DNA from 4 places in the Streptomyces krungchingensis genome. Region 4 is predicted to be linked to each of the others. Evidence: riboswitches for the same ligand, from Rfam matches in the RefSeq annotation. Region 4 holds a riboswitch; each other region holds the start of a gene.
The links. A riboswitch is a leader RNA that binds a small molecule or an ion and turns the genes downstream of it on or off. The one in region 4 is predicted to bind cyclic di-AMP.

Region 1 (4,811 bases), 1.6 Mb from region 4:
GGAGATGGAGCGGGCGCAGGCCCAGCTGGAGCGCGAGTGGCTGGACCGGCTGGGCACGGTCGCGGGCCGCGCCGACGAACTCTGCCGGTTCGCCGTCCTGTTCGGCGACCCGCAGCTCGCCCTGACCGCCGTGCAGCGCGTCCTCGCCGTCACCGCCGAGGAGGTCCAGGAGGTCGCCAAGGCCCGGCTGCGCCCCGACAACCGCGCGGTGCTCGTCTACGAGCCGATCGCCGAGGCCGCTCAGGCCGCCGAAACCACCGACGAGGACGAGGAGTCGGCGAAGTGACCGAGCTCGCGAGCATGGATTTCCACCCGCAGCCCCAGGCGGGCGAGGCCAAGCCCTGGGCGTTCCCGGCCCCCGAGCGCGGCACGCTGGACAACGGCCTGACGGTGCTGCGCTGCCACCGCCCCGGCCAGCAGGTCGTCGCCGTCGAGGTGCTGCTCGCGGCGCCCCTGGAGGCCGAGCCGGCCGGTCTGGACGGCGTCGCCACCATCATGGCGCGGGCCTTCTCGGAGGGCACGGACAAGCACTCCGCCGAGGAGTTCGCCGCGGAGCTGGAGCGCTGCGGCGCGACGCTCGACGCGCACGCGGACCACCCCGGTGTGCGTCTGTCGCTCGAAGTCCCCGTCTCCCGCCTGCCCAAGGCGCTCGGTCTGCTGGCCGACGCCCTGCGGGCACCGGCGTTCGAGGACAGCGAGGTCGAGCGGCTGGTGCGCAACCGGCTGGACGAGATCCCGCACGAGTCGGCCAATCCGGCCCGCCGCGCCGCCAAGGAGCTCTCCAAGGAGCTGTTCCCGTCGACCTCGCGCATGTCGCGCCCGCGGCAGGGCACCGAGGAGACCGTCGGGAACATCGACTCGGCGGCCGTGCGCGCCTTCTACGAGAAGCACGTGCGTCCCGCGACCGGGACCGCGGTCATCGTCGGTGACCTCACCGGCGTCGACGTCGACGAACTGCTCGGCGACACGCTCGGCTCCTGGACCGGCTCGTCCGCCGAGCCGCGCCCGGTGCCGCCGGTGAGCGCCGACGACACGGGCCGCGTGATCATCGTCGACCGGCCCGGCGCCGTCCAGACGCAGCTGCTCATCGGACGTGTGGGGGCCGACCGGCACGACCGTGTGTGGCCCGCCCAGGTGCTCGGCACCTACTGCCTCGGCGGCACCCTCACCTCGCGTCTGGACCGGGTCCTGCGCGAGGAGAAGGGATACACCTACGGCGTACGGGCGTTCGGCCAGGTCCTGCGGGCCGCGCCGTCGTCCTCCGCGGGCACCACGGGCGTGGCGATGCTGGCCATCAGCGGCTCCGTGGACACCCCGAACACGGGTCCGGCGCTCGACGACCTGTGGAAGGTGCTGCGCACCCTTGCCGCGGAGGGTCTGACCGACGCGGAGCGGGACGTCGCCGTGCAGAACCTGGTCGGTGTCGCGCCCCTGAAGTTCGAGACCGCGGCGGCCGTGGCGAGCACGCTCGCGGACCAGGTCGAGCAGTTCCTGCCCGACGACTACCAGGCGACGCTGTACCAGCAGCTGGCCGCGACGGGCACCGTGGAGGCCACCGCGGCCGTCGTGAACGCCTTCCCGGTCGACCGGCTGGTGACGGTCCTGGTGGGCGACGCCGAGCAGATCAAGGAGCCCGTCGAGGCCCTCGGAATCGGTGAAGTGACCGTCGTGACGGCCGAGTAGAGCGGCGTGGCATCTCGGAGGCCCAGGTGACGCATGCGTCACCTGGGCCTCGCTTTGTCCGGACTTCCTCCTCAATTTGTCCGTATTGGTAGAGAGGTTGCCCGTCTGCCCTGTGGCATGCACTACAAAAACCGTGATCCGTTTGTTGTTTGAAAGACGCCCCGTCTAGCGTCGATCCGGCTGTCCGCCAAGCAGTGCGCCGCGCCCGCGGCACCGGACAGTCATCGCCGAGTCCCCGAACGGCGCGAGCCAGGGGAGCCGGGGACCCATACGCAGTCCCTGGGGTGAATCGGACGCCCTCCCGGAGGGGGTCCGTAGGAGACCTTCCTGCTCCGAACCCGTCAGCTAACCCGGTAGGCGAGAAGGAAGGAAAGGACCAGCCCCTACATGGCGTTCACCTGTGGCACCGGGAAGCATCGTCGTCCGAGCCGCGTGAAGCGCACCACCACGAACGCCGTCGGCGTCGCGGCGCTCACCACCACCGGCGTCGTCGGGGCGCTGGCCGCACCCGCGCTCGCCGCGGAGCCCTCCGTCGAGCAGACCGGACTGACCCCGGTCGTCACCCTCGGCGACTCGGTCGCCGAGCAGATCGACGAGCAGGCCGTGGCGCAGCAGCGCGCCGCCGACGAGGCCGCGGCGCTGAAGAAGGCCGAGGAGGCCGCCCGCAAGCGGGCCGCCGAGGAGGCCAAGAAGAAGCGTGAGGCCAAGGAGCGCGCCGCCCGTGAGGCCGAGCGCAAGCGCCTCAACTCCTTCGTCCTGCCGATCACCGGCTCGTACGTCTCCACGGGCTACAAGACCGGTGGCAGCCTCTGGTCCTCCGGCAGCCACACCGGCGTCGACTTCCACGCGGCGTCCGGCACCCCGGTCCACGCCGTCGGCTCGGGCACGGTCGTCACGGCCGGCTGGGGTGGCGCCTACGGCAACCAGGTCGTGATCAAGATGCACGACGGCACGTACACCATGTACGGCCACCTGTCGTCCATCGGCGTCTCCGTCGGCCAGGCGGTCACCCCGGGGCAGCAGATCGCCCTCTCCGGGTCGACCGGGAACACCACCGGACCGCACCTCCACTTCGAGGCCCGTACGACCGCGGAGTACGGATCGGACATGGACCCCGTCGGCTACCTCCGCGCGCGCGGTGTGAGCGTCTGACGCACCTTCGCACGCGGGGCGCGGACGCCCGACGCGCCGCCACGCGCGGCGTGAACCACCGACGTCCGCTCCGCGACTTCTTCACAACTTCGGATGCCCCGGCTCGCCGAGCCGGGGCATCGTCGTTTCGGCCGGGCACCTGTCCAAAAAATATCCATGGATTCCGGCCTCCCGTCGGAAATTCCGGCTGCCTGCAATAGAGTCACTGAACAGGCGTCAATCGATGGCGTTTCGCGGGCATTAAAGCGGAGGTCCGGTCATGCGTATTCCGGCGCACTCGGTATGCACGGCGATCCGTGACGACATCGTCGCGGGTGTCTACGAGCGCGGCAGCCGGCTCACCGAGGAACTGCTCGCCCGCCGCTACGGCGTCTCGCGCGTCCCCGTGCGCGAAGCGCTGCGCACCCTGGAGGCCGAGGGCTTCGTCGTCACCCGGCGGCACGCGGGCGCGTGCGTCGCCGAGCCGACCGAGCAGGAGGCGTCGGACCTGCTGGAGATGCGGATGCTGCTGGAGCCGCTGGGTGCCGCGCGGGCCGCCCAGCGTCGCACCGAGGCCCACCTGAAGGTGCTCCGGGGCCTGGTCAGGCTCGGCCAGGAGCGCGCCAGGAGGGGGCACAGCGAGGATCTGCGCTCCTTGGGCGGCTGGTTCCACGAGACCCTCGCGCAGGCCTCCGGCAGTCCGGCGCTGACCTCCGCGCTCGCCCAGCTACGGCACAAGATCGCCTGGATGTACACCGTGGAGGTGTCGGCCGGCCCGGCGGAGTCCTGGGCGGAGCACGGCGGGATCGTGGACGCCGTCGCGCGGGGCGACAGCGAGCGGGCGCGGTCGATCACGGCTCTGCACGCGGAGCGCGCGACGTCCTCGCATCGGCTCCGTTTTCCCGGCGGCAAGGACCGGGCGGAACGTGTGAGGACTTCGCAACATCCCGTAAACATGACGAGCGCGCGGCATTAACACGCGCGCCGTATACAAAGAGGAGTAATTCGCGGGGGATTATTTCTGCTGCCCGGAAACGGGAAAAGCAAAGGGCTCGTCCGAGATTCTCGGACGAGCCCTTCGGCGGATGTGCGGGACGGCGTTCTTTCGCCTTTCGGGGCGAAGGCCGCCGTCACCGGCAATGCGCTCAGACGGTCTCCGGGAGCTCCTCGAGCCCCTCGGCGACGAGCTTGGCAAGGCGGTCGAGGGCGGTGTCCGCACCCTCGGCGTCGGAGGCGAGGACGATCTCCTCGCCGCCCTGGGCGCCCAGGCCGAGGACCGCGAGCATGGAGGCCGCGTTGACGGGGTTGCCGTCGGCCTTGGCGATCGTCACGGGGATGCCGGAGGCCGTGGCGGCCCGGACGAAGATGGAGGCGGGGCGGGCGTGGAGGCCCTCAGCCCAGCCGACGTTGACGCGGCGCTCAGCCATGTGATGCTGCCCTTCGGTGTTCAGGGTTGTCTAGACCAGTGTCCCATATCGTGAAGACTGCCCGGAGCGGTCCGGAGTCCCGTCCCGAGTGTCGCCGGATCGCGGCCTCGATCCGGCTTCCGTCCTCCACAGACTGCCTCGCGCCGTTGTCGGACGCGAGCCGTACTCTGGGGCCCATGCAGACCTCGCCGGACGGGCACGCGTACCCCGCTCACTGGGAAGCCGACGTGGTGCTGCGCGACGGCGGCACCGCACGCATCAGGCCCATCACCGTCGATGACGCCGAGCGCCTGGTCAGCTTCTACGAGCAGGTGTCCGACGAGTCGAAGTACTACCGCTTCTTCGCGCCGTATCCGCGCCTGTCCGCGAAGGACGTCCACCGCTTCACGCACCACGACTTTGTGGACAGGGTGGGTCTCGCGGCCACGGTGGGCGGCGAGTTCATCGCCACCGTACGCTACGACCGCATCAACGCCGAGGGTCTGCCCGCCTCCGCCCCCGCCGACGAGGCCGAGGTCGCCTTCCTCGTCCAGGACGCCCACCAGGGCCGCGGTGTCGCCTCGGCCCTCC
Region 2 (4,811 bases), 1.4 Mb from region 4:
CGCCGCGTGTGCAGGAACTGACCGACCGGCTGATCGACCGGTTCGCGGGCGAGGGCTCCGCGGACCTCATCCACGACTTCGCGTTCCCGCTGCCCATCTACGCCATCTGCGACCTGCTCGGCGTCCCCCGCGAGGACCAGGACGACTTCCGGGACTGGGCGGGCATGATGATCCGGCACGGCGGGGGGCCGAGGGGCGGGGTGGCGCGGTCCGTCAAGAAGATGCGCGGCTATCTGGCCGAACTCATCCACCGCAAGCGGGAGGCGCTGCCCGAGCACCCCGCACCCGGCGAGGACCTCATCTCCGGACTCATCCGTGCCTCCGACCACGGCGAGCACCTCACCGAGAACGAGGCCGCCGCGATGGCGTTCATCCTGCTCTTCGCGGGATTCGAGACGACGGTCAACCTCATCGGCAACGGCACCTACGCCCTCCTCACCCACCCCGGGCAGCGGGCCCGCCTCCAGACCTCCCTCGCCGCGGGGGAGAAGGGGCTGCTGGAGACCGGGGTCGAGGAACTCCTGCGCTACGACGGGCCGGTCGAACTCGCCACCTGGCGGTTCGCCACGGAGTCCGTGCGGATCGGCGGACAGGACATCGCGCCCGGCGACCCCGTCCTCGTCGTCCTGGCGGCTGCGGACCGTGACCCCGCACGGTTCGAACAGCCGGACACGCTCGACCTGTCCCGGCGTGACAACCAACACCTCGGGTACGGCCACGGCCTGCACTACTGTCTCGGCGCGCCGCTCGCCCGTCTGGAGGGGCAGACCGCGCTCGCCACGCTCCTCACCCGCCTGCCCGATCTGCAACTCGCGGTGGATCCTGCCGATTTGCGTTGGCGTGGCGGGCTCATTATGCGTGGATTGCGCACCCTTCCGGTGGAGTTCACGCCGATCAGGTAGGCATGCCGCGGAACGGCGTCCTGGTGGGCGGTGGGTGACGGTCCGTCATATCTGTGATCTTCACGTGATCTGCGCTGCATCGACTTGTGACAAGCGTTCGAGTACGGATACGTTCACCCAGCAACGCGGCCCATCTGTCGCTGTAGCCGCTGTAGTCACCTGCTGTCACGCGAAAGGCTTCCGCATGCTCTCCGGGAACGGCCGTCACCGTCGCCCCCGTCAGGCCCCGGCCCTCATCGTCGCCGCAGGAGTGACCGGATCGGCCATCGCGATCCCGTTGCTCGGTGCCACCAGCGCGAGCGCCGCCGACGGCACCACGTGGGACCGGGTCGCGGAGTGCGAGAGCGGCGGCGCCTGGAGCGCCGACAACGGCAACGGCTACTACGGCGGCCTCCAGTTGACCCAGGACAACTGGGAGAGGTACGGCGGTCTCGCCTACGCCCCGAGCGCCGACCAGGCCAGCCGCTCGCAGCAGATAGCCATCGCCGAGAAGGTCCTCGACGGCGAGGGGCTCGCCGCCTGGCCGACCTGCGGGCCGCTCTCCGGGCTCAGCAAGCACTCCGGTGACGTCGAGGTCGACACGGGCCTGGGCAACGGCTCCTCGGACGAGGGCGGTTCTTCGGACTCGTCCGGTTCGTCCTCTTCATCTGATTCTTCCGACTCCTCCTTCTCGTCCGGTTCGTCGTCCCTGACCGACACCTCGCGCGAGGGCGGGAACTCCACCAAGTCCGACACCTCGTCCGACGAGGACTCCCAGGGCTCCCAGGACTCGGACCGCTCGGACCGGGCGACGCCGAAGAGCGATGAATCGGACAAGTCGGGCCGGAACGACGAGTCTTCGGAGGCGTCCGAGGGAGGCACGGCCGGAGCCGGCCGCCACCGCGGCGACAGCGCCGACGAGGACGCGACGGAGGACGCGGGCGACGCCCGCAAGGACGCCGCTCCGGGACGGCACGCCTCCCGCGACTCGGGTCCCTCGCGCGAAACGGCCGACGGCTCCTACACCGTGCGCGACGGCGACAGCCTCTCGACGATCGCCGACACCCTCGACCTGCCGGGCGGATGGTCCGGGCTGTACGACGCGAACAAGAAGACCGTGGGCGCCGACCCCGACCTCATCCTCCCCGGTCAGAGCCTTGCAGTTGATGCCGAATCGGGCGAAAAGTAGCGGGAGTTCGCGTCATGGTTCGCCGCGGAATGTCCGGTTTGGTGCGAGTGAGAGATGAGTCTCAGAGGCCCTGATCGTCTTTGGAATTCCGTCGGCCGCATGCCTACGGTCGTGATCGCTCGCCACAGCGGGCCCCGACGGTCGCAACGCCGAATCCTGCCGACGGCCGTACGGGAACAGTCGACGCGTCAAGCGCCGTGGGCAGGAGCGGGGGACCCAAGGTAAGTGCCGCGACCGGTAGTTGAACCGGGAGCGGCTAGGGGTGGAGCCGAGCGCCGAGCGCACGGCCGGGCACTCACCCGCCCGAACCCGACAGCTCACCTCGCAGGCGTCGGTGAGGGGATCCTCCATGCTGTTTTCCGACAAGGGCAAGCACCGTCGTCCGTCCAAGGCCGCACGTGTCGCCACCCTCGCCGGTGTCACCGGTGTCGCCATCGCCGCCCCGCTGATGGCCGCCGGCAACGCCTCCGCCGCCACCGCGTCCGAGTGGGACGCCGTCGCCCAGTGCGAGGCCGGCGGCAACTGGGCCATCAACACCGGCAACGGCTACTACGGCGGGCTGCAGTTCGCCGCCTCCACCTGGGCCGCGTACGGCGGCACCGCCTACGCCTCCACCGCCGACAAGGCCTCCAAGGCCCAGCAGATAGCCATCGGCGAGAAGGTCCTCGCCGCGCAGGGCAAGGGTGCCTGGCCGAACTGCGGCACGGGCCTGTCGAGCACCCCGTACAACGGCGGCACCGCCGACTCCGCGTCGAGCACCCCGAGCACCACCACCCGTACGACGGAGCAGCCCGCCTCGCGTTCCGCCGAGCGCCCGGCCGCCGAGAAGACCGTCACCACCCCGACCGGCGAGAAGGTCAAGAAGGGTGACGGCGAGTACAAGGTCGTCAAGGGCGACACCCTCAGCTCCATCGCCGAGAAGAAGCACGTCAAGGGTGGCTGGCAGCAGCTGTTCAAGCTGAACAAGGACATCGTCGACGACGCCGACTTCATCTTCCCGGGCCAGCAGCTGCACCTCGGCTGATCGGCCCTCGCGCGGCGGCCTCTCCCCCCACGGGCCTGCGTGCGTCCGTCCGCGTCCGCAGCCCCCACCTGCGGCCGCGCCCCCACCGGCCGTGCGCGGTCCGGACCGGCGTCCACGCCGTCCGGTCCGGCCCCGCACCGCCGGCCGCGGTCCGGCACCGGCCCCGAAAGGCCTCGGCCGGTCCATGGCCCTCCCCTGGAAGGGGTCTCCGTAGCGGAGGCCTCGTGAGGGTCCCCCCGTCCCCACGGGCTCCCCGCCCCGGCACGTGTTCCCCCGCACGCGCCGGGGCGGGGCTTTTCGTGCGGGGCGGTATTCATGTACGGGGCAGGTTTTTGTTCCGTTCGGAAACAATTTACGCTCGGTTCTGCTCAAGGGGTGGTCGTCAGGCTGGCCGATCCCCCCGAGGCGGTTAGGCTCATGTCGCGAAGCCGTCCCAGGCTCCGCGCCGTGCCGGGCCCGGTGTCCGGCGTACCCGCGTCACATCCCAGAAGGAGATGATCGTGCCGTCCATCGACGTCGTCGTAGCCCGGGAAATCCTGGACTCCCGAGGCAACCCCACGGTCGAGGTCGAGGTCGGCCTCGACGACGGCAGCACCGGTCGTGCCGCCGTCCCGTCCGGCGCCTCCACCGGTGCCTTCGAGGCCATCGAGCTCCGCGACGGTGACCCCAACCGCTACCAGGGCAAGGGTGTCGAGAAGGCCGTCCTCGCCGTCATCGAGCAGATCGGCCCGGAGCTCGTCGGCTACGACGCCACCGAGCAGCGCCTGATCGACCAGGCGATGTTCGACCTGGACGCCACCGACAACAAGGGCTCGCTCGGCGCCAACGCCATCCTCGGCGTCTCCCTCGCCGTCGCGCACGCCGCCTCCGAGGCGTCCGACCTCCCCCTCTTCCGCTACCTGGGCGGCCCGAACGCGCACCTGCTGCCCGTTCCGATGATGAACATCCTGAACGGCGGCTCGCACGCCGACTCCAACGTGGACATCCAGGAGTTCATGATCGCCCCGATCGGCGCGGAGTCCTTCTCCGAGGCCCTGCGCTGGGGTGCCGAGGTCTACCACACCCTCAAGAAGGTGCTGAAGACCAAGGGCCTGTCCACCGGCCTCGGCGACGAGGGCGGCTTCGCCCCGAACCTGGAGTCGAACCGCGCCGCGCTCGACCTCATCCTCGAGGCCATCAAGCAGGCCGGTTACATCCCGGGCGAGCAGATCGCGCTCGCGCTCGACGTCGCCGCGTCCGAGTTCTACAAGGACGGCAAGTACGAGTTCGAGGGCAAGTCCCGCTCGGCCGCCGAGATGACCGAGTACTACGAGGAGCTCGTCTCCGCGTACCCGCTGGTCTCCATCGAGGACCCGCTGTACGAGGACGACTGGGCCGGCTGGAACGTCATCACCGAGAAGCTGGGCGACAAGGTCCAGATCGTCGGCGACGACCTCTTCGTCACCAACCCGGAGCGCCTGGCCCGCGGCATCGAGGAGGGCTCCGCCAACGCCCTGCTCGTCAAGGTCAACCAGATCGGCTCGCTGACCGAGACCCTGGACGCCGTCGAGATGGCCCAGCGCAACGGCTTCAAGTGCATGATGTCCCACCGCTCCGGCGAGACCGAGGACGTCACGATCGCCGACCTCGCGGTCGCCGTGAACTGCGGTCAGATCAAGACCGGCGCCCCGGCCCGCTCGGACCGCGTCGCCAAGTACAACCAGCTGCTGCGCATCGA
Region 3 (4,811 bases), 2.6 Mb from region 4:
GTGGTCGACGACGGCTGGTTCGGCGCGCGCACCGGCGACCGGGCCGGGCTCGGCGACTGGACGCCCAACCCGGACCGTTTCCCCGCGGGGCTCAAGCCGCTCGCCGACCATGTCCACGCACTCGGCATGGAGTTCGGGATCTGGGTCGAACCGGAGATGGTCAATCCGGACAGCGAGCTCTACCGTGCGCACCCGGACTGGGTCCAGTTCCAATCGGGACGGACCAGGACGGAGTATCGCAATCAACTCGTACTCAATCTGGCGCGCCCGGACGTCCAGGAGTGCCTGTGGGAGCAGCTCGACCGGCTGCTCTCCGGCGCGCCGGTCGACTATGTGAAATGGGACTTCAACCGCTGTTTCACGGACGCGGGCTGGCCCGGCGAGTCCTATCCGCAGAAGCTGTGGGTCGAGCACGTGCGGGCCCTGTACGCCCTCCTCGACCGGCTGCGGACCGCGCACCCCACGGTCGCCTTCGAGTCCTGCTCCGGCGGTGGCGGCAGGATCGACCTCGGCATCATGGCCCGTACCGACCAGGTGTGGACGTCGGACAACACCGACCCGCTCGACCGGCTCGCCATCCAGTACGGCATCAGTCAGATCCATCCCGCGCGGATCATGGCCGCCTGGGTCACCGACAGCCCGAACACCCAGCTCAACGGCCGGGTCAGCTCCCTGCGTCTGCGGTTCGTGAGCGCCATGGCCGGCGTGCTCGGCATCGGTGGGGACCTGTCCGCGTGGAGCGGGGAGGAGCTCGCCGAGGCGCGGGAATGGGTCGGCCTCTACAAGGAGATCCGCCCCGTCGTGCAGCGCGGGGACCTCTACCGTCTGCGCCCTCCGGAGGGCGGCCTGAGCGCCGTGCAGTACGTCCACGGCGACGAGACGGTGGTGCTCGCCTGGCTCCAGGCCCAGCGGTACGGCGAGCCGGCGGCTCCGCTCCGGCTGCGCGGACTCGATCCGACGCAAGCGTATGAATGCCGCGAAACGGGCGAAATTCACCGAGGTGCGGTGCTGCTGCACCACGGACTGCGGACGAGTCTGCGAGGCGACCTCGATGCCGCAGTCATCCGGCTGCGCCGTATATGACTGTTATGCCGGAATCGGGACCTTCGTTCCAACTGGCCCTGGATTGGGGCATCGTGCGGTGGGCCGCGTGAGCAGCGTCATATTCGTGACGATGCGTCGCGGCCTGCTTTTCGCAACGCTCCCGTATCCACGGGCTGGTTGAGCCGGTGAAAAGATCATCTCTTCACGGAGTGTGACGGGCATTTCCGACATGGATCAAGAAAGGCGGTCGCGCGAAAAAATCACCTGCTTGTGGCCGCGCTCTCGTCTCGCTTACGTTCGCCCTCACTCCGGACGGACGCCCAATCCTGCCGCCGGCCGGAATCCGCACACAGACCCGCACACGGCAGGAGCGGGGGACCCAAGGTTCCATGCCTGTTCCGGTCTCCGGAACGGCTCGGGGTACAGCCACGCCGACGCGTGGCCGGGCATCTCCAGCCCGCACCCGACAGCTCACCTCGCAGGCGCCGGAGAGGAACTCGTCATGCCCGCGAAGGGTAAGCACCGCCGTCCCAAGTCCCCCCGCTTCGCCCGCTCGATCGCCGTCGCCGGAACCGGTGGCGCCGCACTCGCGCTGCCCCTGCTGGGCGCCACGGGCGCCCACGCCGCGGCCCCCGCCGCCGCCGTCGCGCAGAAGGCGGAGAAGGCCGTGACCGCCGCTCCCGTCGCGGCGAAGAAGGTCGTCGGGACCAAGACCTACCGCGTCAAGACCGGCGACTATCTCTCGAAGATCGCCGCCGAGCAGAGCGTCCGCGGTGGCTGGAAGAAGCTGTACTCCGACAACCGCTCGGTCATCGGCGGCGACCCGGCGCTGATCCACCCGGGTCTGAAGCTGACGGTCGGCGCGAAGGCCGTGTCCGGTGGCGCCACCCAGTCCTCCGCCCAGGCGCCCGCCCCGGCCGCGAAGGCCGACAGCGCCCCCGCGCCCCAGGCCGCCGCGAAGAGCACCGCCGGCTACACGCTGCCGGTCGCGGGCGGCAGCGTCGGCACCTCCTACAAGGTGGCGGGCAGCATGTGGTCCAGCGGCTACCACACGGGCGTGGACTTCGTGGTCCCGACCGGCACCACCATCAAGTCCATCGCCGCCGGAACCGTCGTCTCCGCCGGCTGGGGCGGCGCCTACGGCAACCAGGTCGTCATCCGGCACGCCGACGGCAAGTACTCCCAGTACGCCCACATGTCGGCCCTGTCCGTGTCGGCGGGACAGACCGTGACCGCCGGCCGGCAGATCGGCCTCTCCGGCGCGACGGGCAACGTCACCGGACCGCACCTGCACTTCGAGATCCGCACCACGCCGAACTACGGCTCGGACGTGGACCCGGTCGCCTACCTGCGCTCGCACGGTGTCGCCGTCGGCTGACACCTCCCGCAGTCCTCGGCGCCCGCCGCTTCCTGCCGCGGACGCAGGGTCCCGCTCCTGACGGCGGGACCCTGCGTCCGCAAGGCAGGACCGCCTCCGAAGGCCGGACCCCCGATCCCCGGGGTCCGGCCTTCGGTGCGTCGACACGTCAATACCGCGTCACCGGTGCCGGATTGCGGCCCTCCGCGTGCGGACTCGGTCAACGCTCCTGATCAGGGCCCTATTCCGGATTGACCAATACTTGACGAGTGTCTTATCTCACCATCCGTCAACCCTTCCTTACGGTCGCGTAGCTCACATCGAAAGGTGAATCATGGTCCGACGTGGCAGACGATTCGAAGAGTGACAACAGATCAGTGATCGGGTCGTACGTGGCGGTGGGGGACAGCTTCACCGAGGGCGTCGGCGACCCCGGTCCGGACGGGGCCTTCGTGGGCTGGGCCGACCGCTTCGCGGTGCTCCTCGCGGACCGGCGCGCCGAGGGCGACTTCAACTACACCAATCTCGCGGTGCGCGGGAAACTGCTCGACCAGATCGTCGCGGACCAGCTCGGGCGCGCCAAGGAACTCGCCCCGGACCTGGTCTCCTTCTGTGCGGGCGGCAACGACATCATCCGGCCCGGCACCGACCCCGACGAGGTCGCGGAGCGCTTCGAGCGCGCGATCGCCGACCTCACCTCCGCCGTCGGCACCGTCATGGTGACCACCGGCTTCGACACGCGCGGCGTGCCCGTGCTCAAGCACCTGCGCGGCAAGATCGCCACGTACAACGGACATGTGCGTGCCATCGCGGACCGCTACGGGTGCCCCGTCCTCGACCTCTGGTCCCTCAAGACGGTTCAGGACCGCCGCGCCTGGGACGGCGACCGGCTGCACCTCTCGCCCGAGGGGCACACCCGGGTGGCGCTCCGCGCCGGTCAGGTCCTCGGCATCGACGTGCCGGCCGACCCGGACCAGCCCTGGCCGCCGCTGCCGCCCCGCGGCACGCTCGAAGTGCGGCGCGACGACATCCACTGGGCGCGCGAGTACCTGGTCCCGTGGATCGGGCGCCGGCTGCGCGGCGAGTCGTCGGGAGACCACGTGGCCGCCAAGGGCGCCCTCTCCCCGGACGACATCAAGATGCGCATAGAGGCGGTCGCCTGAGCCGCGCCGACGCCGGCGGAGTCCGCCGGCGGCGGCTCGACCAGTGAGGTGACAGCACGGGAGTGGCGTGGGGCGGAGCGCGGCACGCGGTGCTGGGATGACCGCGAACCGCCCCCGCGTCCCGAGGGGCGGGGCCCGAAGGAGACCTCCATGCCCGCCCGCCGCGTGTCCACCGCAGTCGCCGTGACCCTCCTCGCCCTCGCCCTCCCGCAGGCCGCCGCGACCCCCGCCCTCGCGCTGGAGGCCCGCCCCGGAGCCGCCGCCGAGGCCACCCCGTCCACGGTCACCGTCACCGGACAGGGCAGCGCAACCGCCACACCGGACGTCGCGGTCCTCGGCGTGGGCGTCGCGGCCACCGCGAAGACGGCGAAGGAGGCGCTCGCCGCACAGACCACCGCGTCGAACGCCCTGCTCGCCGCCGTGCGCGCCCAAGGCGTGGAGGAACGGGACATCCGCACCGAGAGCCTCTCGCTGTCGCCGGTCCACGAGATCCACGACGGGACCTCCGAGTTGACCGGCTACGAGGCGGCGCAGTCGTTCTCGGTGAAGGTCCGCGACATCTCCGCCACGGGCAGGGTCCTCCAGGCGGTCACGGACGCGACCGGGGACGCGGGCCGCATCCAGTCCGTCGTCTTCGACGTGGCCGACCCCGCCCCGCTGCACACCGCCGCCCGCGAGGCCGCGTACGAGGACGCCCACGAGAAGGCACTCCAGTACGCGCGCCTCGGCGGCCACCGGCTCGGCCGCCTCGTGTCCCTCACCGAGGACAGCAGTGGCGATTCCCGTCCGGTACCGATCGCGGCGGCGGCCTTCGACCAGGGCGGGACGGTGCCGGTCGCGCCCGGCGAGATCCGGGACACGATCACGGTCACGGCGGTGTACGAACTCGGCTGAGCCGGCGCCGGGAACCGCTCGGCCCGGACCGCTCCGGCAGGGACACCGCGGCCGGCGCGCTCCGGGCGCAGCCGTGCGCCCGGGTGGTGCGTGCAGCGGCGACCGCTCCCGAAGAGTGCGGGGCTCAGCGCACCGCCGCCACCAACGCGGCCCGCTCCAGGCCCAGTTCGCGCGCAAGGGCCTCGTCCACCCACTCGTGGGTGCGCGCCCGTGACACCGCTCCCGCGTACGCCGTCATCTGAACGGCCAGACCGTCCAGCAGCGCGGTGAGCCGCAGGGCCGCACCGGTCGGGTCCGGGCAGTGGAACTCGCCCGCGGCCACGCCTTCCGCGATCACCTCGGTGAGCGCGGCC
Region 4 (4,811 bases):
ACCTGGGTCACCTACGCGCTCCAGGGCGACCCGGTGACGGTGCGCTCACCGCAGCACACGGGGGTGGACGCGGGCCGCGCCGTCCCGCGTGGCCACGACGCCGACCTGCCTCCGGACCAGCGGGAGGAGGACGCCCGGTCGGTCTGCTTCGAGTTCGAGGTCACAGAGGAGACCTGGGTCCTGGGCCGCCCGGCGGTCCGGCTGCGGCTCACGTCACACTCCCCCCGCGGCCAGGTGATCGCCCGGCTGTGCGACGTGGCTCCCGACGGCGCCTCGACGCTCGTCACCCGGGGCGTGCTGAACCTGTCGGCGCGCCACGGCAGCGACCGCGCCACGGCGTGGGCGCCGGGCGCGACGGAGGACGTGCTCGTCGAGCTGGACGCCATCGGCCACGCGTTCCCGCCCGGGCATCACGTCCGGCTCGCCGTCTCGTCCGCGTACTGGCCGTGGGTCTGGCCGCAGCCCGGACGGATGACCGGCTTCACCCTGGACCCGGCGGCCGGCGTCCTCGAACTCCCGGTGAGGGAGCGGGAGTCGGACCCGACGATCGCCTTCGAAGAGCCGGAGCAGTCCGCGCCCCTCGGGGCGGTCTCCCCCGCGACGCTGGACGAGCCGCACCCCGAACGGCTCCTCGTGCGCGACGTCGCCAAGGGCGAGTGGCGCCTGGAGACCGACCCCCGTCACGAATGCACCCGTATCCACCCGGACGGTCTCGAAGTCACCGAAGACGTCAGGGAGTCGTACACGATCGACGAGTCCGGCCCCTTGTCGGCGCGAGCCCACTCGGCCTGGTCGGTCCGCTTCCACCGCCCCGACCTCGCCTGGGACGCCCGTGTGACGACGCGATCGGAACTCGCCTGTTCCTATGGGGAGTTCATCGCCTCTGACGAGGTCATCTGCACGGACGGCGACGAGGTGGTCTTCCACCGGACGTGGGAGAAGCGGATCCCGCGCACGGCGGGCTAGGCCCGCCACCCGCCCGACTCTGCCCGCCGGGCGGCCGGAAGCACGGCCGCCCGGCCCCGCGGAACCCCCTGCACCCTGTCCGAGTTGCCCGAATCGCGGCCTCCCGGCCATCGCCTTCCGATGTCCGAATTGCCCACCTCGTACACATAGCTCACCAGGGCGTGATGTCCGAGTTGCCGGTCTTGCCGCTTTAGTTGGCCTTGGTCTCGTGAGTTGGGTCACGTGCACCCTTGTCCGGGAATTTACGCCGTCTTCACAGGATCCCTTTACTAAAGGCAAGTTGAGGATCCAATTCCGGTTGAATCGGACGTATTGACGCTGCCCTAATCAGGAGAAAGCGATCTTCGTCCGAAATTCAGACCTTGTTCCCGACATGTGCTCTCGCATACGTTCACGTCGATCCCGGGCGGATCGCCGAATCCTGCCGCCGCCCGGACCCACCCACCCACGCACACACGGCAGGAGCGGGGGACCCAGACAAGCCGTCGATCCGGGACAAACCGGAACGACTAGGGGTCAAGCCGCACAGAGAGCGCGGCCGGGCACCTCCCCGCCCGAACCCGACAGCTCACCTCGCAGGCACAGGAGAGGAAACCGCCATGTCCGGACGACTCATGAACCGCCGCTTCAGGACCAGCCCCCTCATCACCCGTGGCGTGCTCGCCGCCGGTGTGGGCGGAGTCGCCCTCGCACTCCCCCTCCTGAGCGCCACCGGCGCCCAGGCCGCCACCGCGACGCAGACCGTCCGGGCGACCGTCCCCCAGGTGCAGCTCCTCACGTACACCGTGGTCGCCGGCGACACCCTCCAGACCGTCGCCAAGAAGAACCCGTCGAGCGGCGGCTGGCAGGCCCTGTACGACGCGAACAAGGCCGTCATCGGCCCCGACGCCGCCCACCTGCGCCCGGGACTGGTGCTGACGGTGGGCACGAAGAACCTCGCGACCGGCGTGGTGTCCCCGCTGACCAAGGCCGCACCGGCGGCAGCGGCCCCCTCCTCCGGCAAGAAGTACGCCAACAACCTGGACGGCTGGATCAAGCACTCCCTGGACATCATGGCCAAGGAGCGCATACCCGGCACGTACAACGGCATCCACCGCAACGTGATGCGCGAGTCCTCCGGCAACCCCCGCGCCATCAACAACTGGGACTCCAACGCCGCCGCCGGCATCCCCTCGAAGGGCCTGCTCCAGGTGATCGACCCCACCTTCAAGGCGTACCACGTCCCCGGCACCTCGATGGACCCGTACGACCCGGTCGCGAACATCACGGCCGCCTGCAACTACGCCGCGGCGAAGTACGGCTCGATCGACAACGTCAACGGACCGTACTGACCCGACGACAGCGGCACATCGCCTCTTCGGGGCGCGCGGCGGACCTCCGCTCGCGCCCCGAATCGGCATCTATGTCCGCTTCTTCCACTTTCTGCTGTCGAGGTGTCCGCGCCCCGGCAGGACGTCCGCACCGCGACGAGACGTCTACAGCCCGAAGAGCCGTTCCAGAACGACCGCGATGCCGTCGTCCTCGTTCGACAAGGTCACCTCGTCGGCCACCGCCTTCAGTTCCGGATGCGCGTTGGCCATGGCGATCCCACGGGCCGCCCAGTCGAACATGGGGATGTCATTGGGCATGTCGCCGAAGGCGAGGGTCTCGGCGGGCGCGAGACCGAGGTGCGCCGCGGCGAGGGCGAGACCCGTCGCCTTGGTCACGCCGCATGGCTGGAGTTCGACGGTGCCCGGCCCCGACATGGTGACCGTCGCCAGCGAACCGACCACCGACCGTGCCGCCGACGCCAACTCGTCGTCGGTCAGGGAAGGGTGGCGCAGCAGCACCTTGCTGATGGGTTCCGTCCACAGGTCGTCGCGCCGCCGCACCCGTACCGCGGGGAGCGTCGGGTGGGGCATCACGTAACCCGGCTCGATCAGGGTCAGCCCGTCCACGCCGTCCTGGTCCACCGCCGCGTACAGCAGGCCGACTTCCGCCTCGATCTTGCCGAGCGCCGTCTCCGCCAGTTCCCTGTCCAGGGTCACCGACCACAGCATCCGGTCCGCCCCGGCGTCGTACAGCTGCGCCCCCTGCCCGCACACCGCCAGTCCCTCGCCGCCGAGTTCGTCCAGCAGCGGTCGCACCCTCGGTGCGGGACGGCCCGTCACCACGAGATGCCGGGCGCCCGCCTCGGCCACCCTCGCCAGCGCGGCCCGCGACCGGTCGGAGAGGGTGTCGTCGCCGCGCAGCAGCGTTCCGTCCAGGTCAGTGGCGATGAGTGAATATGCAGTCGGAGCGGCCATGATCCGAAGAATACGGATCGCACGACTCAACGGCCCGCCGTGAACCGGACGACGTCCGGTATCCCGCCCGCAACTCCCTTCACCGTCCGGACGTCAGGGGCGGTTCGCCGTACAACTCGTGCGCGCGGTACGCGGAGACACCCCATTTCCACTGCCGCGCGAGGGCGAGGGCGCGCCTCGCCCGCGACGCCCCTCGCCCCAACTCACCTGTGTGCGGCGGCCAGATGCCCGGTCAGCCGGGGCGAGGCGAACTCGGTCCCGCACACGAACCGCATCACCGGCCCGTACGAGGCCGCCGCCGGCAGCCCGGTGAAGTACAGGCCGCGGACGGAGGAGCGGTAGCCCGCGCCCAGCCTCGGAGTGCCGCGGCTGACCGCCAGTCCGGTGCGCAGCTCGTGACCGAGGAAGTCCATCGCCGCGATGTCGACGCGGTAGCCGGTCGCCGCGACGACATGGTCGGCGAAGAGTTCCTCGGCCCGGCCCCCATGGGTCCGGACGGTCAGGACGGGACTGCCCTCGCGCACCTCGGTGCGGACGATCCGCTCGACCTCACGGACCTCGACCTTGCCCTCGAAGCGGTCGCGCAGCCACCAGGCGCCGAGCGGGCCGAGCACCCGGCGCACCAAGTAGTGCCGGGCCCGCGCGGGCAGGTGGCGATAGGGCTGCGGGTAGTAGCTCAGCGCCCACAGGGACCAGGCGCGGCCGAAGGGGGACTCGGGGCGCAGCCTCGGCTGGTTCCACGGGGGTGCGCCGAAGTCCACGGCGCCCCTGCCCCGGGACACCACCCGCACCCGCGCGCCCGCCTCCGCCGCGAGCGCCGCCGTCTCCAGGGCGGACTGGCCGGCGCCGACGACGATCAGCTCCTTGCCGGAGAACCGGCTCAGGTCGTGGTGCTGGGAGCTGTGCGAGACGGGGCCCGTGGGGGTGGGGCCGTCGGCCACCGCGCTCGCGAGCTCGGGAGGCAGATGGTCGAGTCCGGACAGACCGGTGGCCACCACGACGGCCCGCGCGGTGAACAACTCCCCCGAGTCCAGCTTGAGTTCGAAACCGTCCGGGCTCTCGGCGGCTCCGGAGCGAGCGGAACCGCCCGAGCGGCCGGAACCGCCGGAGCGGCCGCGGCCGGCCTTGCGGTCGACGGAGACGACGCGCACCCGCTCCAGCTCGGGCACCAGTTTCTGCTGGAACCACTCGCCGTACGCGATGAACGTCTCGACGGGGATGATGTCCTCGTCCGTGACGAGGCGCGGTATCCCTGCCGCGTCGCAGTAGTCGAGGAGTGTGTGCCCGCGCTGCGGGGCGTCGATGGTGGACGCGGCCGGGGTCGACTTGAGGAGCATTCCCTCGGGCATGTGGTCGCGCCAGCTCACCATGGGCTCGCCGAAGACACGCACCGGGACACCGCGGGCCCGCAGATGGGCCGCGGTCGACAGGCCGAACGGCCCGGCACCGATGACTGCTACCGGATGAATCACGAAGTCCCCTCCCCAGGACGTCGGACGTCTTCCGTCACTTCGTGGTGGTGCTGCCGCGGCGGTTGGTGCGCCACAGCTGATACAGGTG

Region 1: another riboswitch for cyclic di-AMP. It lies ahead of ACSYGO_RS33690 (M23 family metallopeptidase); the one in region 4 lies ahead of ACSYGO_RS27055 (transglycosylase SLT domain-containing protein).
Region 2: another riboswitch for cyclic di-AMP. It lies ahead of ACSYGO_RS20925 (transglycosylase family protein); the one in region 4 lies ahead of ACSYGO_RS27055 (transglycosylase SLT domain-containing protein).
Region 3: another riboswitch for cyclic di-AMP. It lies ahead of ACSYGO_RS38045 (M23 family metallopeptidase); the one in region 4 lies ahead of ACSYGO_RS27055 (transglycosylase SLT domain-containing protein).

The regions. Positions count from the first base shown of each region.
Region 1 is NZ_JBPUKY010000001.1:7,693,178-7,697,988, forward strand. It holds gene ACSYGO_RS33680 (M16 family metallopeptidase) at 1-286, shown strand, start outside; gene ACSYGO_RS33685 (M16 family metallopeptidase) at 283-1,683, shown strand; cyclic di-AMP (ydaO/yuaA leader) riboswitch at 1,899-2,057, shown strand; gene ACSYGO_RS33690 (M23 family metallopeptidase) at 2,071-2,835, shown strand; gene ACSYGO_RS33695 (GntR family transcriptional regulator) at 3,095-3,790, shown strand; gene ACSYGO_RS33700 (HPr family phosphocarrier protein) at 3,960-4,241, opposite strand; gene ACSYGO_RS33705 (bifunctional acetate--CoA ligase family protein/GNAT family N-acetyltransferase) at 4,418-4,811, shown strand, end outside.
Region 2 is NZ_JBPUKY010000001.1:4,755,558-4,760,368, reverse strand. It holds gene ACSYGO_RS20935 (cytochrome P450 family protein) at 1-902, shown strand, start outside; gene ACSYGO_RS20930 (transglycosylase family protein) at 1,087-2,070, shown strand; cyclic di-AMP (ydaO/yuaA leader) riboswitch at 2,254-2,416, shown strand; gene ACSYGO_RS20925 (transglycosylase family protein) at 2,420-3,094, shown strand; gene eno (phosphopyruvate hydratase) at 3,589-4,811, shown strand, end outside.
Region 3 is NZ_JBPUKY010000001.1:8,772,269-8,777,079, forward strand. It holds gene ACSYGO_RS38040 (alpha-galactosidase) at 1-1,083, shown strand, start outside; cyclic di-AMP (ydaO/yuaA leader) riboswitch at 1,391-1,542, shown strand; gene ACSYGO_RS38045 (M23 family metallopeptidase) at 1,547-2,422, shown strand; gene ACSYGO_RS38050 (SGNH/GDSL hydrolase family protein) at 2,779-3,564, shown strand; gene ACSYGO_RS38055 (SIMPL domain-containing protein) at 3,715-4,458, shown strand; gene ACSYGO_RS38060 (TetR/AcrR family transcriptional regulator) at 4,583-4,811, opposite strand, start outside.
Region 4 is NZ_JBPUKY010000001.1:6,142,288-6,147,098, reverse strand. It holds gene ACSYGO_RS27060 (CocE/NonD family hydrolase) at 1-966, shown strand, start outside; cyclic di-AMP (ydaO/yuaA leader) riboswitch at 1,431-1,543, shown strand; gene ACSYGO_RS27055 (transglycosylase SLT domain-containing protein) at 1,566-2,297, shown strand; gene ACSYGO_RS27050 (HAD family hydrolase) at 2,442-3,251, opposite strand; gene ACSYGO_RS27045 (FAD-dependent oxidoreductase) at 3,455-4,723, opposite strand; gene ACSYGO_RS27040 (carboxylate--amine ligase) at 4,758-4,811, opposite strand, start outside.